Regions from separate parts of the Bradyrhizobium sp. 2TAF24 genome, predicted to be linked through region 3. Evidence: predicted binding sites of a transcription regulator. Region 3 holds the regulator's gene; each other region holds the start of a gene.
The links. The regulator PhoB, encoded in region 3, activates phosphate uptake and scavenging genes when phosphate is short. The targets are predictions, from matches to a motif close to TGTCATNNANCTGTCAT.

Region 1 (5,999 bases), on a different contig from region 3:
GTTTTCCGCCTGCTCGAACGCCTTGAGATACGCGATCATCGGTTTCGCGCGCTCCGTGATCCGCTCGCCGGGCACGATGGTGGCGATGCCGGGCGGATAGACCACGAACAGCGTCGTGGCGATGCGGCCGTCGATCTCGTCGATCGGCAGGTAATCGACGTCGTTGCGCACGAGGTAGCGCGACGCCTGATACGGCGTCATCGCCGGCTCCGGCAGGTGCTCGGCACGGAACTGGGCCTTCTGCAGCTCGCTGATGTTGGCGGAGCGGTAGAACGCATGCATCTCGCCGCACAGGTTGCGCAGCCGCACGCCACGGTAGCGCGCCGGCCGGCGCGCGACGAACTCCGGCATCACATCGTCGAGCAGCGCGTTGTCGTCGTGCAGGCGCTTGAACGCGACGAGCGCGCTGACCAGCGTGCCGGCCTTGCTCGATTCCACGCCCGGGGTGAGCAGGAACAGCAGCGAGTTGAGGTCGTTCTTTTCCGGCACGACGCGGTTCTCGCGGAGATACTGCGCGACCACCGGCGCCGGGATGCCGTGCGCCTCATACTGGCCGGTCTTACGGTCGAGCCCCGGCGTCAGCAGCGTCAGCTTGTTCGGGTCGGTGATGGCGAGGCCCGGCGCGAGGTTGGCAAAGCCATGCCAGGACGCGCCCGGCTTGAATTCCCAGTAGCTCGCCTTGCTGGCGAGCTGGTCGGTCGACAGACTTTCCCAGGGCACGTCATGCGACCCGCCCTCGCGCGCCACGTCCGGGATCGACACCCGGTCCGGCACGAATGGATCGAAAAACCAGCGGCGGACCGGATCGCTTTCCTTCTCGTCGAACTCGCGGCGGACGGCGCGCAGCTTCTTGCGCAGCTCGATGCCGAGGCGGATGGTGTCGTCCCACAGCACCTCACCCGAGCGGCCCTTCATCATCTGCGCGCCGACGTCAAGCGAGGCGAACAGCGGATAGAACGGCGACGTCGAGGCGTGCTGCAAGAAGCTCTCGTTGAAGCGGCGGTGCTCGACGCGGCGGCGCTGGCCCTTGATGTGGCGATCCCTGACATGGATCTGCGAAGCCTGCGAGAAGCTCGCGAGCTGCTTGTGGGTCGACTGGGTGGCGATGATGCCGGGCGCGTCCGGTCCGAGCTCGCGCAGCCCCATCGCGAAGCGCTCGGCATAGATCGGATGGAATTTCATGAAGCCGGCCCAGGCCTCGTCGAACAGGATGTAGTCGCAGAGCGGGCCGATCTTCTCCAGCAGCTTCTGGGCGTTGTAGATGGTGCCGTCATAGGTGCACTGCTCGATCACCGCGACGCGGAACGGACGGCGGCGGGTCGCCGCCTCCGGGTCCTTGACCAGCGGGCTCGCCGCGATCGCGGCGCGGATCGTTGCCTCATCGAGCGAAGCCGGCGTGATCGGACCGATCAGGCCGTAGGCGTTGCGCTCGGTCGGCAGGTACACCGGCGTGCCGCCGCCGAGCAGCAGTGCGCCGTGATGCGCGGCCTTGTGGTTGTTGCGGTCGAACAGCACGAGATCGCCCTCGGCGACCAGCGCCGACAGCACGATCTTGTTGGACGCCGAGGTGCCGTTGAGAACGAAGTAGGTTTTTTCGGCCCCGAAGATGGTCGCGGCTTCCTTCTGCGCCTGCAGCGCCGGCCCCTCATGGGTCAGGAGGTCGCCGAGTTCGAGCACGGAGTTGTCGAGGTCGTCACGGAACACGGCCTCGCCGAGATGCTCCATGAAGATCCGCCCGATCGGGCTGCGGCTGTAGAAGATGCCGCCATTGTGACCCGGACAGGTCCATAGCTGGTTGCCCTCCTCGGCGAAATCCGACAGCGCGCCGAAGAATGGCGTCTTCAGGGTCTCGGCATACTGCTTGAGGCGGCTGACCAAGTTCTTGGCGATGAACTCGGGGGTCTCCTCGGCGAGGAAGATGTAGCCGTCGATGAAGTCGAGCACCTCGACCGGGATGTCCTCGAAGCGCTTGCGCCGCACCAAGAGCACGATCGGCATCTCCAGGCCCCGGCGGCGCATCAGGGCGATCAGGGACGCGGCCTTGCCCTCCAGCCCCTTCTTGCCCCAGTCGACCACCATGCAGCCGATGGCGGCGTCGGTCTGCACCGCGATCTCCGCATCCTCGATGCGGCGCGCCTTGACCACCTGAAAGCCCATATGCTCGATCGCGGCCATGATCTGCTGGAGCCGCAGCCCCTCGAGATCGTCCGCGTCGAACACCGGCGCCGAAAAAAGAAAAGTGAAGCGTTGGAAGAAGTTCATGGGTCCGCCACGGGTCCAAGGGGTGGGAGGCTCGCCCGACATTTCAGGACGAAGATGACAGTGATATGACTATCACCCGCCGATCGTCGAGGCTTGTGGATTTACGCCCGGCGGCACGATGCCCGCGCCGCATCAGGCTCAACCTAGAGGCCGGTCAGCAGCTTCTTGAGGAGCAAGTTGAGGGTTGTCTGCTCCGCCGGTGTCAGCACGGACAGCATGCGCTCCTCAAGCGCCACCATGGGGCCAATCAAATCGTCGATTGCGCGCTTGCCGGCAACCGTCAGCGCGACCTGCCTGCCGCGCCGGTCGTTGGGATCGGGGCGGCGCTCAATCAACCCGGCGCGCTCCAGCCGGTCCAGGCGGCTGGTCATGCCGCCGGAGGAGATCATGGCCGATTCGTACAACTGGGTCGGCGACAACATGTAGGGCTCACCGGCGCGCCTGAGCGGCGTCAGCACATCGAACTCGCCGACCTGCAGGTCCGCTTCCGCAAGCAACGGGTTCATGTGATCGCGGATCACCCGCGCGGCGGCATCGAGCAGGCGACCGACCGTTTCCACCGGCAGGGTTGGGAGATCGGGGCGCTCGCGGGCCCATTGTTCGGAGGCAGCCTCGGCACGGTCCATCGACGATTATCTCTCTATCAAGTATCTTGATATCAAGATACTTAGCCCCTATCAGCTCGGAACAAGGGCAATAGCGCGGCTTCCGACGACTTTAGAGGGAAAAACGATGTCCAAGATGATTTTGGTGAACCTGCCCGTGCGCGATCTCGCCGCGGCGACGGCGTTCTACGTGGCGCTCGGCGGCACGGTGAACCCGCAGTTTTCGGGGGAGAATTCGACCTCGCTGATGTTCGCGGACGCAATCGGGGTGATGCTGTTGACCCACGATTACTATCGCGAATTCACCAAGCGCCCGATCGGCGACGCGCGAGCCGACAGTCAGGCTCTGTACGCCCTGACGGTCGACGACCGCGATGTTGTCGATGCCACGGTGGCGCGCGCGGTGGCGGCGGGCGGCAGAGCCGATCCCAACCCGGCGCAGGACCTCGGCTTCATGTACAACCGCCACATCGAAGACCTGGATGGCTATGTCTGGGAGATCGTCTGGATGAACACCGCGAACGCCTGAACGCGGACCACGCCCCCGCGCAGCGCGCCGTCCCCGCCGAGACGATGAGCGGCAGGCTGGCGACAAGCCAGCCGATGGATCATTCGGCGGCGACGCCCCGCGTCGCCTGCCGCTCGGCAATCCGCTTGCGGGTCAGCGGAATCAGCTCGCGGCCATAGTCGATGGCGTCGATCAGAGGATCGAAGCCGCGGATCAGGAAATGGCTGATGCCGAGATCGTAATAGTCGCCGAACACCTCGGCGACCTGCTCGGGCGTGCCGACCAGCGCCGTGGTGTTGCTGTTGGCGCCGGTGAGTTTCGCAATCTCGGTCCACAGCCGCTTGTCGATACGGCTGCCCTGCTCGGCCAGCGCCAACAACCGCTTGGCGCCGGCGGTGGCGCGGCCGTCGGCCGGACGGCGATACCCAGTCTGGTCCTGCAATGCGGTGGCGCGCTCCAGGATCGCTTCCGCCTTGGCCCAAGCCTTCTCTTCGGTCTCCGCGAGGATCGGCCGCACCGACAGGCTGAAACGCGGCGCCGGCCGCCCGTGCCGGGCCGCAGCTGACCGCACCCGCGCGGTGACGTCACGCACCTGGTCGTAGGATTCGCCCCACAGCGCAAAGGTGTCGGCATGCTTGCCGGCGACCTCGATGGCCGCGTCCGACGCGCCGCCGACGAAGACCGGAATGCCCTCGGCCCGGTACGGCTTGACCTGCGAGAAGCCCTGCTCCACCTGGTAGTACTTGCCGCGATAGTCGAACGGCCTGGGGCTGCTCCACTCGGCGCGCACCACGTCGAGGAACTCGTCGGTGCGGGCGTAGCGCTCGTCCTTGTCGTCAAGGGTGTTGCCGTCCTGGCGCAGCTCGACGGCGTTACCGCCGGTAATGACATGCAGCGCGACGCGGCCGCGCCAGAGCTGGTCAATGGTCGCGAGCTGCCGCGCCAGCAGCGTCGGCGCGGTGAATCCGGGGCGCTGGGCGATCAGCACATTGAGCTTGTCGGTGACACCCAGCACATGCTGGCCGACCTGCAGGCTGTCCGGAATGGTGGAGTGAAACGCGAGCAGCACGCGGTCGAAGCCGGCGTTCTCGTGGGCCTTCGCCACCGTCTCGATGTGATGGCGGTCGAGCACCGGGCCGTTCCGAACGATGGTTTCGGAGGCGTTGTTGTTGCTGATGTAGCCGATGAACTCCACGGACATGGACTGCTCCCTGCAAGATGTCGTTGTGTCAGATCCCGAGCGCGAGCCGCCCGGCGGCGACGCGGGTGGAATCGTCCTGCGGCGTGTGCACCCTCGCGCACAGCACGTCGCGGTAATGCCGCTCCAGCGGGTTGGACCGCGTCAGGCCGTGATTGCCGGTCAGCGACAGCGCCGCCTCCACCACCTCGACGGCATTGTTGGTCACGGTCAGCTTGATGATGTTGGCTTCCGTCGTCGCGATCTCCCGGCCGCTGTCGCAATCGTCGGCAAAGCTGCCGATCAGCCGCGCATTGACGGCGAGGCGCGCCTCGATGCCGCCGACGACGTCGTGCGCCCGTGGCAGCGTCGCCAGCGGTGCGCCGAGGCTCGCGGGCGTCCGCGTCTTCAGGAAGGTGATCAGCCAGTCGCGCGCTGCGCGGGCGACGCCGTCATAGATCGCCGGGATCAGCACCGCATGTAGCGGCACCTGGGCGCCCTCGACGGCGCGCCACTGCGCCGGCGTGCGGATGTCGACCGCATGATCGGCCGGGATCGCGACATCGTCGAACAGCACGTCGTGGCTGCCGCTCGCGCGCAAGCCGAGATGATCCCAGGTTTCATGGATACGGATGCCTTCTCCACCGGCCGGCACCAGGAATGCGCCCACCCGCGGCTCGGCCTCGTCGGTGCGCGCCCACACCACATACCACTTCAGGATTGGCGCGCCCGTCGAATAGATCTTATGGCCGCTGAGGCGCCAGCCATCAGCGGTGCGCCGCGCCACCGTCGCCGGCAGGCCGCCGCGCGCGGGCGAGCCCAATTCCGGTTCGACGCGCAGCGCGTTGACCAGCGCGATGCCGTCGAGCGTCTCGCGGGCGAGCCGGTGCGCGAGATGCGGCGGCCATGCCGGGTTCACGGCAATCGTGAGATGCTGGATGTAGTGCATCGACAGCACCAGCGCGGTCGACGGATCGGCGTGGCCGACGATACCAAGCACGTGCGCGGCATCGCGCACCCCGCCACCGAGGCCGCCACGCGCCGCTGGCACGGTCAGCGCCAGCAGGCCGGCGTCGGCGAGCTCGCGAAAATTCTCGAACGGAAAGCTGCGATCGCGGTCATGCTGCGCCGCACGGGCGGCGAACCCCGATGCCAGCAGGTGCGCCCTGTCGAAGATCGTCGCCACGGCGTCCATCACACAGCCCCGTTCACCAGGTCGCGTCGAGGCCGAGCAGGCCGAGGATCCGCCGCCGCAGGTCGGCGAGATGCGGATCGCCGCGGTGGCGCGGATATGGCAGCTCGACCGCGATGTCGGCCTTGACCTTGGCCGGGCGGTCGCTGAACACGATCACCCGGTTGGCGAGGAACAGCGCCTCCTCGACGTCATGGGTGACCAGCAGCGCGGTGAAGCCGGAGCGCTGCCACAGCGACACCAGCTCGGACTGCA
Region 2 (5,999 bases), on a different contig from region 3:
GATAGAGCGCGTAGTTCTGGAACACCATGGCGATGTCGCGGTCGGCGGGCTCGACGTCGTTGACCACGCGGCCGCCGATGTCGATGGTGCCGCCGGTAATGGTCTCGAGCCCGGCCACCATGCGCAGCAGGGTCGACTTGCCGCAGCCGGACGGGCCGACCAGCACGCACAGCGCGCCATCGGCGACTTCAAAGCTCACCCCCTTGATGGCGTCGACGCCACCCGGATAGGTCTTTCGCACATCACGCAGAACGACGTTGGCCATCCCCACTCCCGGTCATTTCTCGGTTTCCACGAGGCCGCGCACGAATAGCTTCTGCATCGCGACCACGATCGCGACCGGCGGCAGCATCGCCAGCACCGCGGTCGCCATCACCAGCGGCCATTCGGTCAGCGCGTCTTGGGTGGTGATCATCTTGCGGATGCCGATCACCACGGTCTGCATGTCGTCGCGCGTGGTGACCAGCAGCGGCCACAGATACTGATTCCAGCCATAGATGAACAGGATCACGAACAGCGCCGCCATGTTGGTGCGCGACAGCGGCAGCAGCGTATCCCAGAAGAAGCGCAGCGGCCCGGCGCCGTCGATGCGCGAGGCTTCCAGCAGTTCGTCCGGCACGGTCATGAAGAACTGGCGGAACAGCAGCGTCGCGGTGGCCGAGGCGATCAGCGGCAGCGTCAGGCCGGCATAGCTGTCGAGCAGCGACAGGTCGGCGGCGATCTTGTAGGTCGGATAGATGCGTACCTCGACCGGCAGCATCAAGGTGATGAAGATCACCCAGAACACGGTCTTGCGTAACGGGAAGCGGAAATACACGATGGCGTAGGCCGACAGAATCGAGATCGCGATCTTCCCGAGCGCGATCGCCATCGCCATGATGAACGAATTGATCAGCATGGTGCCGACCGGCTCGCGGGTCGAGCCGTGGGTGCCGATGAAGAGGGTGCGGTAGTAGTTCTCGAGAAAATGGCCGCCGGGCCACAGCGCGATCTGGCCATTGGCGATCGCGGTGTTGTCCTGGGTCGAGGCGACAATGGCGAGATAGACCGGAAACGCGACAATGGCGATGCCGATCCACAGGATCGCATGCGCCACCAGCCAGCGAATACCCTTGCGTTCGACCATCGCGGCCTCTCAGTAAGTGACCTTGCGCTCGACATAGCGGAACTGGACCGCCGTGAGCGCAATGACGATGAACATCAGGATGACTGACTGCGCCGCCGAGCTGCCGAGATTGCTGCCGAGCAGGCCATCGAGATAGACCTTGTAGACCAGCGTCTCGGTGGCTTTCGCCGGACCGCCGCCGGTCATGGTGTCGATGATGCCGAAGGTCTCGAAGAAGGCATAGACGGTGTTGATGACGATCAGGAAGAAGATGGTCGGCATCAGCAGCGGAAAGGTCACGGTCCAGAACCGCCGCATCGGCCGCGCGCCGTCGATCGCGGCCGCTTCCATCACGCTCTTGGGGATCGCCTGCAGTCCGGCCAGGAAGAACAGGAAGTTGTAGGAAATCTGCTTCCAGGCAGCCGCCAGCACCACCAGCAGGATCGCCTGGTTGCCATTGAGCAGCGGATTCCAGTCGACGCCGAGGGCGCGCAACGGCCTGGAGAGCACGCCGAGCGCCGGATGCAGCATGAACAGCCACAGCACGCCGGCGACCGCGGGCGCCACCGCATAGGGCCAGATCAGCAGCGTGCGATAGACGGTCACTCCGGTAAGCGGCTTGTCGGCCATCACCGCCAGCAGCAGCGCCGCCGACAGCGAGGCGGCGGCGATCGCGGCGGAGAACAGCAGCGTGCGCAGGATGGCGTTGAGATATTCGGGCTGTGTGAGGATGTCGGCGTAGTTCTCGAACGCCACGAAGGTGGTGGAGAGGCCGAAGGCGTCCTGCAGCAGGAACGATTGCCACACCGCCTGCGCCGCCGGCCAGTAGAAGAACAGCAGCACCACCGCGACCTGCGGCACCAGCAGGACGTAAGGCAGCAGGCGCGACCGGAAGACCGACTGCTTTTCCATGACGACGACTGCCCCAACCTTGATCTTGCCGTGCGGTTTATTCCTCATGGTGAGGAGCGGCCCTCTGGGCTGCGTCTCGAACCATGAGAGCCACGCGCTCGTCTTATGGCCTCATCCTTCGAGACGCCCGCTGCGCAGGCTCCTCAGGATGAGGGGTAAGCTCTTGTAACGACGTCGTCAGTCGTCGGAAGAGCTTGCCCCTCGGATCGCGCCGAAGGACAAGCTCGGTCGAACATGCCTCAGCGCGATACGGTGCGCTCGAACTGGCGCAGCATCTGGTTGCCGCGCTGCACGGCGGTGTCAAGCGCGTCCTTGGCGCTCTTCTTGCCGGCGAGCGCCGCCTCGATCTCCTCGGCCCAGACGTCGCGCAGCTGCACCATGTTGCCAAGGCGCAGGCCGCGCGAGTTCTCGGTCGGCTCCTTGTTGGTCAGCTCCTGCAGCGGGGTCTCGAGATAGGGCGCGTCCTTGTAGAAGCCGAGCTCCTTGGCCTTGGCATAGGCCGCCTTGGTGATCGGCAGGTAGCCCGACGCCTTGTGGATCGCGACCTGGCGGTCGGTGTCGGACAGGAAGGCGAGGAACTTGGCGACGCCCTTGTATTCGTCCGGCTTCTTGCCGCCCATCACCCACAGCGAGGCGCCGCCGATGATCGAGTTCTGCGGTGCGCCGGCGACGTCCGGATAGTAGGGCATCGGCGCGTTGGTCCAGTCGAACTTGGCATTGGCGCGAACCTGGCCGAAGAATGCCGACGACGTCAGGAAGATCGGGCACTCACCGGATGTGAAACGGCCCTCGGCGTTGTTGGTGCGGCCGGAATAGTCGTAGGTCTTGTCCTTCTGCAGCTCCACCAGGGTTTCCAGGTGCTTGATCTGCGCCGGTCCGTTGAACTTCAGCTCGGTGTCGAAGCCGTCGAGGCCGTTGGCCTTGGTCGCGAGCGGCAGGTTGTGCCAGGCGGACAGCTGCTCGATGTTGGCCCAGGTCACCCATGCCGTGGAGAAGCCGCAGGTGGCGAAGCCGGCCGCATGCAATTTCTTGGCGTCCTCGAACACCTCGGGCCAGGTCTTGGGAATGTCGGCGATGCCGGCCTTCTTCAGCGCGTCCTTGTTGATCCACATCACCATGGACGAGGAGTTGAACGGGAACGACAGCATCTCGCCCTTGGAGGTCGAGTAGTAGCCGGTGATCGCCGGCAGGTAGGCGCTCGGATCGAACTTTTCGCCGGATTCCTGCATCAGCTTGTAGACCGGCTTGATCGCACCGGTGGCGGCCATCATGGTGGCGGTGCCGACTTCGAACACCTGCAGGATGTGCGGCGCGGTGCCGGCGCGGAAGGCGGCAATGCCGGCGTTCATGGTGTCGGGGTAGCTGCCCTTGTAGACCGGCACCACCTTGTAGTCGCTCTGCGAGGCGTTGAATTCCTCGGCGAGCTTCACCACCACGTCGTTGTTGGCGCCGGTCAGCGCGTGCCACCACTGGATTTCCGTCGCCGCCTGCGCGGGCGACGCCAGCGCGGCAAAGGCGGAAGCAACCAAGCCGAAACCCATCCGGCGAACCGTCATCAGCCATCTCCCTGGAGCTGTCGTCATTGAAAAGAAGCGCGTTAAAGGCGCCGGACGACATGCATATGACGGCGATGGTAAAGGCGGGGTGCGCGGAAAGGAAAGTGGAAAATCGGGCATGGCGCCGCCCGCACCGGCGCGGCCGGTGAGGGGCGGTCCGTCGTGTCGGGACGCCGCCGGCCGGTGCGTGCGCTCAGCGCTTCTTCTCGCCGGGGGTGGAAACGATGCCCTGGGCCATCAGCTCGGTGATCTCGGCCGGGGAGAAGCCGAACTCGCCGAGCACCTCCGCGGCATGCTCGCCGAATTTCGGCGGTGTGCGGCGCAGCGAGGCCTTGCTGCGGTCGAAGCGGATCGGGGACGCCACGCCCTTGTACCAGTCCTTGCTGACGACGTCGCCGCGGTGGGCGACATGGGCGCCTTCCAGGGCCTTGTCGATCGACTGCACCGGGCCGGCGGGCAGGCCGGCCGACAGCAGGCGGTCGCACAGCGGCTCGGTGTCGTGCTGCCTGAACACCGCCTCGAGCTCGGCGCGCAGCGCCTCGCGGTTGGTGACGCGGTCGCGGTTGCGCGCGAAGCGCGGGTCGGTGCCGAGCTCGGGCTTGCCGATCTCCTTGCACAGCTTGCGGAAGGTGCCGTCGTTGCCGACGCCGGTGAAGATCTGGCCGTCGCGGGTGGGGAAGATCGCGTAAGGCGCGAGATTGGGATGCTCGTTGCCGGTCAGTGACGGCGGCTTGCCGTGCAGGAAATAATTCGCGGTGTGCGGGTGCATGATGGCAAGGCCGGTCTCGAACAGCGTGGTTTCGAGGAATTGGCCAAGCCCCGAGCGCTGCCGCTCCGCCAAGGCCATCAGGATGCCGACGGTGGCGAACAGCCCGGTCGAGATGTCGACCAGCGGCACGCCGATTCGCATCGGGCCGCTCTCCGGCGAGCCGGTGGCGGCGATCATGCCGGTCATGGCCTGGATGATGGCGTCATAGCCGGGGTTGCCGCCACGCGGGCCGTCGCCGCCGAAGCCGGAGATGCGGCAATGGATCAGGCGCGGAAATTTATCCCGGAGCACGTCGTTGCCGATACCCCACTTGTCGAGGGTGCCGGGCTTGAAGTTCTCGATCAGGACGTCGGCGTCCTTGAGCATGGTCATCAGCACCGCGCGGCCGCCCTCCGAGGCGAGGTCGAGGCCGATCGAGCGCTTGTTGCGGTTGATGCCGAGGAAGTAGGCGGCGTCGCCGTCGTGGAACGGAGGGCCCCATTCCCGGACCTCGTCGCCGGCAGGCGGCTCGACCTTGACGACGTCGGCGCCGTGGTCGGCGAGGACCTGGGTGCAGTAGGGGCCCCCCAGCACGCGCGTGAGATCGATCACGCGCAGTCCCGTCATTGCACCGGCAGCCTGAGACGTCATGAGCCTAATCCTTGGTGGATGAAGAACGTTTCCCGTTGGCAAGCCTTATCGTCGGCGGCCTGGGCGAGCCAGCCGCATTCCGTCATGGCCTGTTGCAAAAGTGGATACCGCCGCGGTGCCGCAATCAAGCGCTCAGGGGGCGCGAAAGGACCGCAATGGGGCCGTCAGGCGGAACGCCTGCAAATCGGCGGCTTCTGAGTGGGCGGGCGTGGAAAACGGGGGAGATCGCGCCTCAGGCGGATCGCCGGGGAATTGGTGGAGCCAGGCGGGATCGAACCGCCGACCTCTTGCATGCCATGCAAGCGCTCTCCCAGCTGAGCTATGGCCCCGGATTGTCGCGTCACCGTCAAATCAGCGGCGCGCGGCGAACCCTTTTTCACATATTTGAGATTATCTCAAGTCTCTTCATCACCAGAAACGTCACCAATGATGTCCGTGACGTCTTCATCCCCTTCTTCTTCGTCGGCGATGAAGGTCGAATCGTCGTCATCGTCGTCGTCGAGGCTGTCGTCGATCTCGATATCGTCCTCGGATTCCGGCAGAACGGCGTTGACCTTGCCGGTATTTTCCTCGGCATCGGCCTCCTCGAGCGACACCGTCTCCATTTCGGCCGCTTCCGGCGCTGCGTCGTCGGTCGTATGGACGCGGCCGGCGTCGCCGCGGGTGCGGACCGGCGCCACCGGAGCGATCGGCACGACCTCACCGGTATACGGCGAAATCACCGGGTTCTTGTTCAGATCGTAGAACTTCTTGCCTGTCGTCGGACAGATGCGTTTCGTTCCAAGCTCGGGTTTGGCCACGTCGGTGTCCTGAGGATGTCTGAGAGTCGGTGCTTCACTTGGCTAGTTGCCGCGCCGCTGTCAATAGCGGGTTTGACCTATCGGCAGGGCATGACGCGGCGGGCGGCGCGTGTTAGGAGCCGATGCAGTGAGGTTTGGCGGGGCCAACGGGTGCCGCAGCCCGGCTGCGATTCGGCCAGCGCCGCAAAACCCCACGGAAATCATGGATTTCCAGTGCCCTCCCGGTC
Region 3 (5,999 bases):
GCTCCGAGCGCAGGAAATACTCATGCGCGGCATCTTCCAGCGTGCCGCCATCGAGCGCGACCAGCCCCTGGTAGCGCTTCATGTCCCCGCCCTGATCGATGGTCAGCGCCATGTGGCCGCGGCCGAGCAGCGTGCCGGCGTCGCTCCCTTCGCCAAGGCGGTCCTTGTCGAAACGGGCATAGGCGCGCAGCCGGTTCGGCAGCACGAAATCGACGATGATCATCGACACCGGCCCGTCGGTCTGGGTCTGCAGCAGGAACCTGCCGTCGAATTTCAGGGACGAGCCGAGCAGCGTGGTCAGCACGATGGCCTCGCCTAGCAGCTTGCCGACCGGGGCCGGATAGGCGTGCTTGGTGATGATCTCGTCGAGCGCCGGCCCGAGCTTGGAGAGGCGGCCGCGCAGGTCGAGCGCCGCCACTTCGAAGGGGAGCACCGCATCATCGACCGGAGTCGCTGACGGCGCACGAACGTTGCCTTGGTCTGCCATGTCCCGTTGAGCCAACTCTTTGTTGTGCTGGAAACCCGTGTTGTGCTGAAACCCGTTGCCGTCGAGCGGCGGCCGGCCATCCTGTCCGGGCGGCGCACAGCGCGGCCGCCGGGCCACCCCTGACCGGACAGGGCCCATATAGGGATGCCGGGCGGTTACGCCAACCGTCGCGGGAACCCGAGATCCGCGCCGGGCCTCACGCGACCGCGTCGAAGCACCAGGCCAGGATGCCCTTCTGCGCATGCAGGCGGTTTTCCGCCTCGTCGAACACTACCGACTGCGGGCCGTCGATCACCTCGTCGGTGACCTCGTCGCCGCGATGGGCCGGCAGGCAGTGCATGAACAGCGCATCGGGCTTGGCCAGCGACATCAGCTTGGCGTTGACCTGATAGGGCCGCAGCAGGTTGTGGCGATGCTCGCCGTCCTTGTCGCCCATCGACACCCAGGTGTCGGTGACGATGCAGTCGGCGCCCCTGACCATGTCCTCGGGATTGCTGCTCAGCACGATCGGCGCGCTGGTCGCCTTGATCCAGTCGCGGAACCCCTTTTTCGGCGACAGCTCCGGCGGGGTGGCGATGTGCAGGTTGAACTTGAAGCGCTCGGCGGCATGCGCCCACGACATCAGCACGTTGTTGTCGTCGCCGGTCCAGGCCACGGTGCGGCCGGTGATCGGCCCACGATGCTCCTCGAAGGTCATCACGTCGGCCATCACCTGGCAGGGATGCGAGCGCCGCGTCAGGCCGTTGATCACCGGCACGGTGGCGTGGGCCGCGAGCTCCAGCAGCGCGTCGTGGCTGAGGATGCGGATCATGATGGCGTCGACGAAGCGCGACAGCACGCGCGCGGTATCGGCGATGGTCTCGCCGCGGCCGAGCTGCATCTCCTGGCCGGTGAGCATGATCGGCTCGCCGCCGAGCTGGCGCATGCCGACGTCGAACGACACGCGCGTGCGCGTCGACGGTTTCTCGAAGATCATCGCCAGGGTCTTGCCCTTGAGCGGCTGGTCCCAGGCCTGGTTGCTGGCCTTGGCGGCCTTCAGACGGGCCTTGATCGCCACGCTGGCGTCGAGCATCGCCCGCAGCTCCGTTGTCGGGAGCTCGGTGAGATCGAGGAAATGACGGGGCCGCTTGCTCATCACACGGCCTTCCGCTGCGAGGCGTCGAGAGACGCGCAGGCGCGCTCGAGGCGGGCCACGCCCTCGCCGATCTCGGCTTCGGTGGCGATCAGCGGCGGCAGAAAGCGCACGACGTTGTCGCCGGCGCCGACCGTGAGCAGCTTTTCGCCGCGCAGCGCCGCGACGAGCTCGCCGCTCGGGATCACCGCCTTGACGCCGACCAGAAGGCCCTCGCCGCGCACATCGCTGAGGATCGCGGGATAACGATCGACCACCGACGCCAGCTTCTGCTTGAGCAGCAGCGACATCCGTTTGACATGATCGAAGAAGCCGGGTGCCTGCATCACGTCGAGCACCGCGCCGGCGGCCGCGATCGCCAGCGGATTGCCGCCGAAGGTCGAGCCGTGCGTGCCCGGCGTCATGCCGGAGGCCGCATCGGCGGTGGCGAGGCAGGCGCCGATCGGAAAGCCGCCGCCGAGCGCCTTCGCGAGTGCCATCACGTCCGGCGTGACGCCGGTCCACTGATAGGCGAACAATTCGCCGGTGCGCCCCATGCCGGTCTGCACTTCGTCGAACGCCAGCAGCAGGCCATGCTCGTCACACAGCTGCCGCAACGCCTTGAAGAAGGACTGCGGCGCGCTGCGCACGCCGCCCTCGCCCTGCACCGGCTCGATCAGAATGCCCGCGGTGTGTGGACCGATCGCCTTGCGCACCGCCTCGACATCACCATGGGGGACCTGGTCGAAACCTTCGACGCGCGGGCCAAAGCCTTCGAGATATTTCTCCTGGCCGCCGGCGGCGAGCGTCGCCAGCGTGCGGCCATGGAAAGCACCTTCGAAGGTGATGATGCGGTAGCGCTCCGGGTGGCCTTTCGCCGCATGGTGCTTGCGCACCACCTTGATGACGGCTTCCATCGCTTCGGCGCCGGAATTGCAGAAGAACGCCACGTCGGCGAAGCTCGCGGCGCACAGCCGCGCCGCCACCTTCTCGCCATCCGGGCTCCTGAACAGGTTCGACATGTGCCACAGCTTGGTCGCCTGCTCCTGCAAGGCAGCGACGAGATGCGGATGCGCATGTCCCAGCGCGTTGACAGCCACGCCGCTGGTGAAATCGAGATAGCGCTCACCATCGGCGCCATGCAGCCACACACCCTCGCCGCGATCGAAGGCGAGATCAGCCCGCGCAAAGACCGGCATGAGATGGGACGACGCGTTGGTGCTCATGATGACCCGACAGAATGTTCGGCGGGAAATATCGACAGATCACGGTGCGAAACCCGTGAGACCGGACGATGCCCTGCCTGATGTGCTGGTTCCAGAAACAAAACGTGCCGCCTCGCGGGCAGCACGCGGCAACATTCTATTGGCGCCCCCCCGGCTGTCAACTCGGCAATGATTCCTAAAAGCCGCGGAAAAAGCGGTTTTTCGCGTTTCCAACGTAGAACATGTGGACGCGTCCTGCCCGACTCTTGCGCGTGAGTCACGGCATATTGTAGCCTTTTGACGGTCGGATACGACATCTCGTGCGGTAGATCTGATCCTTTTCGGTCCCTTGTGGCGGCGTACACGCTCGGTTGCGACCCATGCATCCGGCGAGGGCTAAAGGATTCTGCCAGCAGGGATTTTTTGAGACACAGCCGTCGCCAGCAGGCTCGTCCGTGGTGGCGCGACACGAAGGGATAGACTGCGATGACGGTAATGGGTTGGACCGACGATCGCGTGGAGCAGTTGAAGAAACTCTGGGAAGCCGGCCTGTCTGCCAGCCAGATCGCGGCGGAACTCGGCAACATCACCCGCAACGCCGTCATCGGAAAGGTCCACCGGCTCGGCCTGTCGGGCCGCGCCAAGAGCCCGTCCTCGGCGGCCCCGCGCCAGCGCAAGGCGCGTCCCGCCCAGCACATGATGCGGATTTCGCGGCCGATGTCCCGCGGCAACACCGCGCTCGCCCACGCCTTCGAGGTCGAGCCCGATCCGGTCACCTATGACAACGTTGTGCCGATGAGCCAGCGGCTGTCGCTGCTGGAGCTGACCGAAGCCACCTGCCACTGGCCGGTCGGCGATCCCGGCAGCAACGACTTCTTCTTCTGCGGCGGCAAGGCCCTGACCGGCCTGCCCTACTGCGCGCATCACTCGCGCGTGGCCTATCAACCGGCCAGCGATCGCCGTCGCGATCGCCGCCCGACCGGCAAATAAGCGACATGCGCTGAAAATCCGGCGCGGCCGCCGCGCCGGCCTTCCCGGCAAGCCAGCGACAAGCAAAACGGCGCCGCATCAGGGATGCGGCGCCGTTTGTCGTTGTGGAGAGAAACGTCGGCCTCTCGGCTACTCCGCCTTGGCGAAGCGGTCGTCGAGCGCGTAGCCAGCGCCGCGCACGGTGCGGATCGGATCCTGATCCCTGCCGAAGTTGAGGAGCTTGCGCAGGCGGCCGATATGGACGTCGACGGTGCGCTCGTCGATGTAGATGTCACGACCCCAGACGCCATCGAGCAGCTGCTCGCGGCTGAACACACGGCCGGGATGCTCGAGGAAGAACTCGAGCAGGCGGTATTCGGTCGGGCCGAGGTCGATCGGCTGGCCCGAGCGCGCGACACGGCGCTTGTCGCGGTCGAGCTCGATGTCGCCATAGGTCAGCACGGTGGCGAGCCGTTCCGGGCTCGCCCGGCGCAGCAGGCCCTTCACCCGCGCCAGCAGCTCGGGCACCGAGAACGGCTTGACGATGTAGTCGTCGGCGCCGGTGGCAAGACCACGCACCCGCTCGCTCTCCTCGCCGCGGGCGGTGAGCATGATGATCGGCAGCTGCTTGGTCTCGGGGCGGGTCCGCAGGCGGCGGCACAGCTCGATGCCGGACAGGCCGGGCAGCATCCAGTCCAGGACGATCAGGTCCGGAATGCGCTCCTTGAGCCGTGTGTCGGCCTCGTCGCCGCGCGCCACGGTTTCCACGTCATAGCCCTCAGCGTCGAGATTGTAGCGCAGCAGCGTCGTGAGCGCTTCTTCATCTTCAACAACCAGAATGCGTGCACCCATATCGGTTCCTTAGCGTCTCGATCAGTTGCCGGGGGTTGCGGTGGCGAACGCAGTCATGTCGCCCTTGGGGCGCGGATCCTGCATCTGCTGCCCTTCGACCATGTAGAACACGGTCTCCGCAATGTTGGTGGCATGGTCGCCCATGCGTTCGATGTTCTTGGCGCAGAACATCAGGTGGATGCAGAAGCTGATGTTGCGGGGATCTTCCATCATGTAGGTGAGCAGCTCGCGGAACAGCGAGGTGCAGATCGCGTCGACCTCCTCGTCGCCCTTCCACACCGCCATCGCCGCCGGCAGGTCGTGCGCCGCATAGGCATCGAGCACCGACTTGATCTGCGACTGCACCAGGCTCGCCATGTGCTCGAGGCCGCGGATCAGCTTGAGCGGATGGAAGTCGCTGTCGAGCGCGCTGACGCGCTTGCCGATATTCTTGGCGAGGTCGCCGATGCGCTCGAGGTCGGTGGCGACCCGCATCGCGCCGACGATTTCGCGCAGGTCCACCGCCATCGGCTGGCGCCGCGCGATGGTGAGCACGGCGCGCTCCTCGATGGTGCGCTGCAGCTTGTCGAGCTCGTTGTCGGCGTTGACCACGCGCTGCCCCAGCGCGATGTCACGGCGGATCAGCGCGTCGACGGATTCCACGATCTGCCGCTCGGCGAGACCGCCCATCTCCGCAACCATGCGGGTGAGCTCCTGCAGGTCCTGGTCGAAGGCTTTGGCTGTATGTTCGAAGGCCATCATATTCTCCCGCGCACGAGGCGCCTCAGCCGAACCGGCCGGTGATGTAATCCTGGGTCCGGCGATCCGACGGCGTGGTGAAGATCTTGGTCGTCGGCCCGAACTCGATCAACTCGCCGAGATACATGAAGGCCGTGAAGTCGGAGACGCGGGCGGCCTGCTGCATGTTATGGGTCACGATCACGATCGTGTAATCGTCCTTCAGCTCGTCGATCAGCTCCTCGATCTTGGCGGTCGAGATCGGGTCCAGCGCCGAGCACGGCTCGTCGAACAGGATGACCTCCGGCCGCACCGCGACCGTGCGCGCGATGCACAGGCGCTGCTGCTGGCCGCCCGACAGGCTGAGGCCGTTGGCGTTGAGCTTGTTCTTGACCTCGTCCCACAGCGCGGCGCGCCGCAGCGACTGCTCGACCCGGTTGTCCAGCTCGCTCTTGGACAGTTTTTCGTAGAGCCGGATGCCGAACGCGATGTTCTCGTAGATCGACATGGGGAACGGGGTCGGCTTCTGGAAGACCATGCCGATCCGCGCCCGCAGCAGATTGATGTCGAGGCCCGGCTCCAGGATGTTGGCGCCGTCGAAATTGACCTGGCCGCCCGCCCGCTGGTTCGGGTAGAGGTCGTACATGCGGTTGAGGAT

Region 1: AB4Z37_RS17470 (Orn/Lys/Arg decarboxylase N-terminal domain-containing protein) is a predicted target of PhoB. The motif match lies at 2,317-2,333, and genes of this name have one in related genera.
Region 2: ugpB (sn-glycerol-3-phosphate ABC transporter substrate-binding protein UgpB) is a predicted target of PhoB. The motif match lies at 3,628-3,644, and genes of this name have one in related genera.

What each region holds. Positions count from the first base shown of each region.
Region 1 covers NZ_JBFRFW010000010.1:229,678-235,676, reverse strand. Annotated here, with positions in the region: gene AB4Z37_RS17470 (Orn/Lys/Arg decarboxylase N-terminal domain-containing protein) at 1-2,262, opposite strand, end outside; gene AB4Z37_RS17465 (MarR family winged helix-turn-helix transcriptional regulator) at 2,406-2,888, opposite strand; gene AB4Z37_RS17460 (VOC family protein) at 2,995-3,396, shown strand; gene AB4Z37_RS17455 (LLM class flavin-dependent oxidoreductase) at 3,476-4,576, opposite strand; gene AB4Z37_RS17450 (acyl-CoA dehydrogenase family protein) at 4,605-5,747, opposite strand; gene AB4Z37_RS17445 (ABC transporter ATP-binding protein) at 5,761-5,999, opposite strand, start outside.
Region 2 covers NZ_JBFRFW010000007.1:168,314-174,312, forward strand. Annotated here, with positions in the region: gene AB4Z37_RS13360 (sn-glycerol-3-phosphate import ATP-binding protein UgpC) at 1-265, opposite strand, end outside; gene ugpE (sn-glycerol-3-phosphate ABC transporter permease UgpE) at 278-1,126, opposite strand; gene ugpA (sn-glycerol-3-phosphate ABC transporter permease UgpA) at 1,136-2,017, opposite strand; gene ugpB (sn-glycerol-3-phosphate ABC transporter substrate-binding protein UgpB) at 2,257-3,573, opposite strand; gene AB4Z37_RS13380 (CaiB/BaiF CoA transferase family protein) at 3,767-4,972, opposite strand; tRNA gene AB4Z37_RS13385 (tRNA-Ala) at 5,226-5,301, opposite strand; gene AB4Z37_RS13390 (TIGR02300 family protein) at 5,368-5,772, opposite strand.
Region 3 covers NZ_JBFRFW010000005.1:230,392-236,390, reverse strand. Annotated here, with positions in the region: gene AB4Z37_RS10605 (Hsp33 family molecular chaperone) at 1-487, opposite strand, end outside; gene argF (ornithine carbamoyltransferase) at 684-1,622, opposite strand; gene AB4Z37_RS10595 (aspartate aminotransferase family protein) at 1,622-2,824, opposite strand; gene AB4Z37_RS10590 (GcrA family cell cycle regulator) at 3,290-3,793, shown strand; gene phoB (phosphate regulon transcriptional regulator PhoB) at 3,923-4,624, opposite strand; gene phoU (phosphate signaling complex protein PhoU) at 4,646-5,362, opposite strand; gene pstB (phosphate ABC transporter ATP-binding protein PstB) at 5,388-5,999, opposite strand, start outside.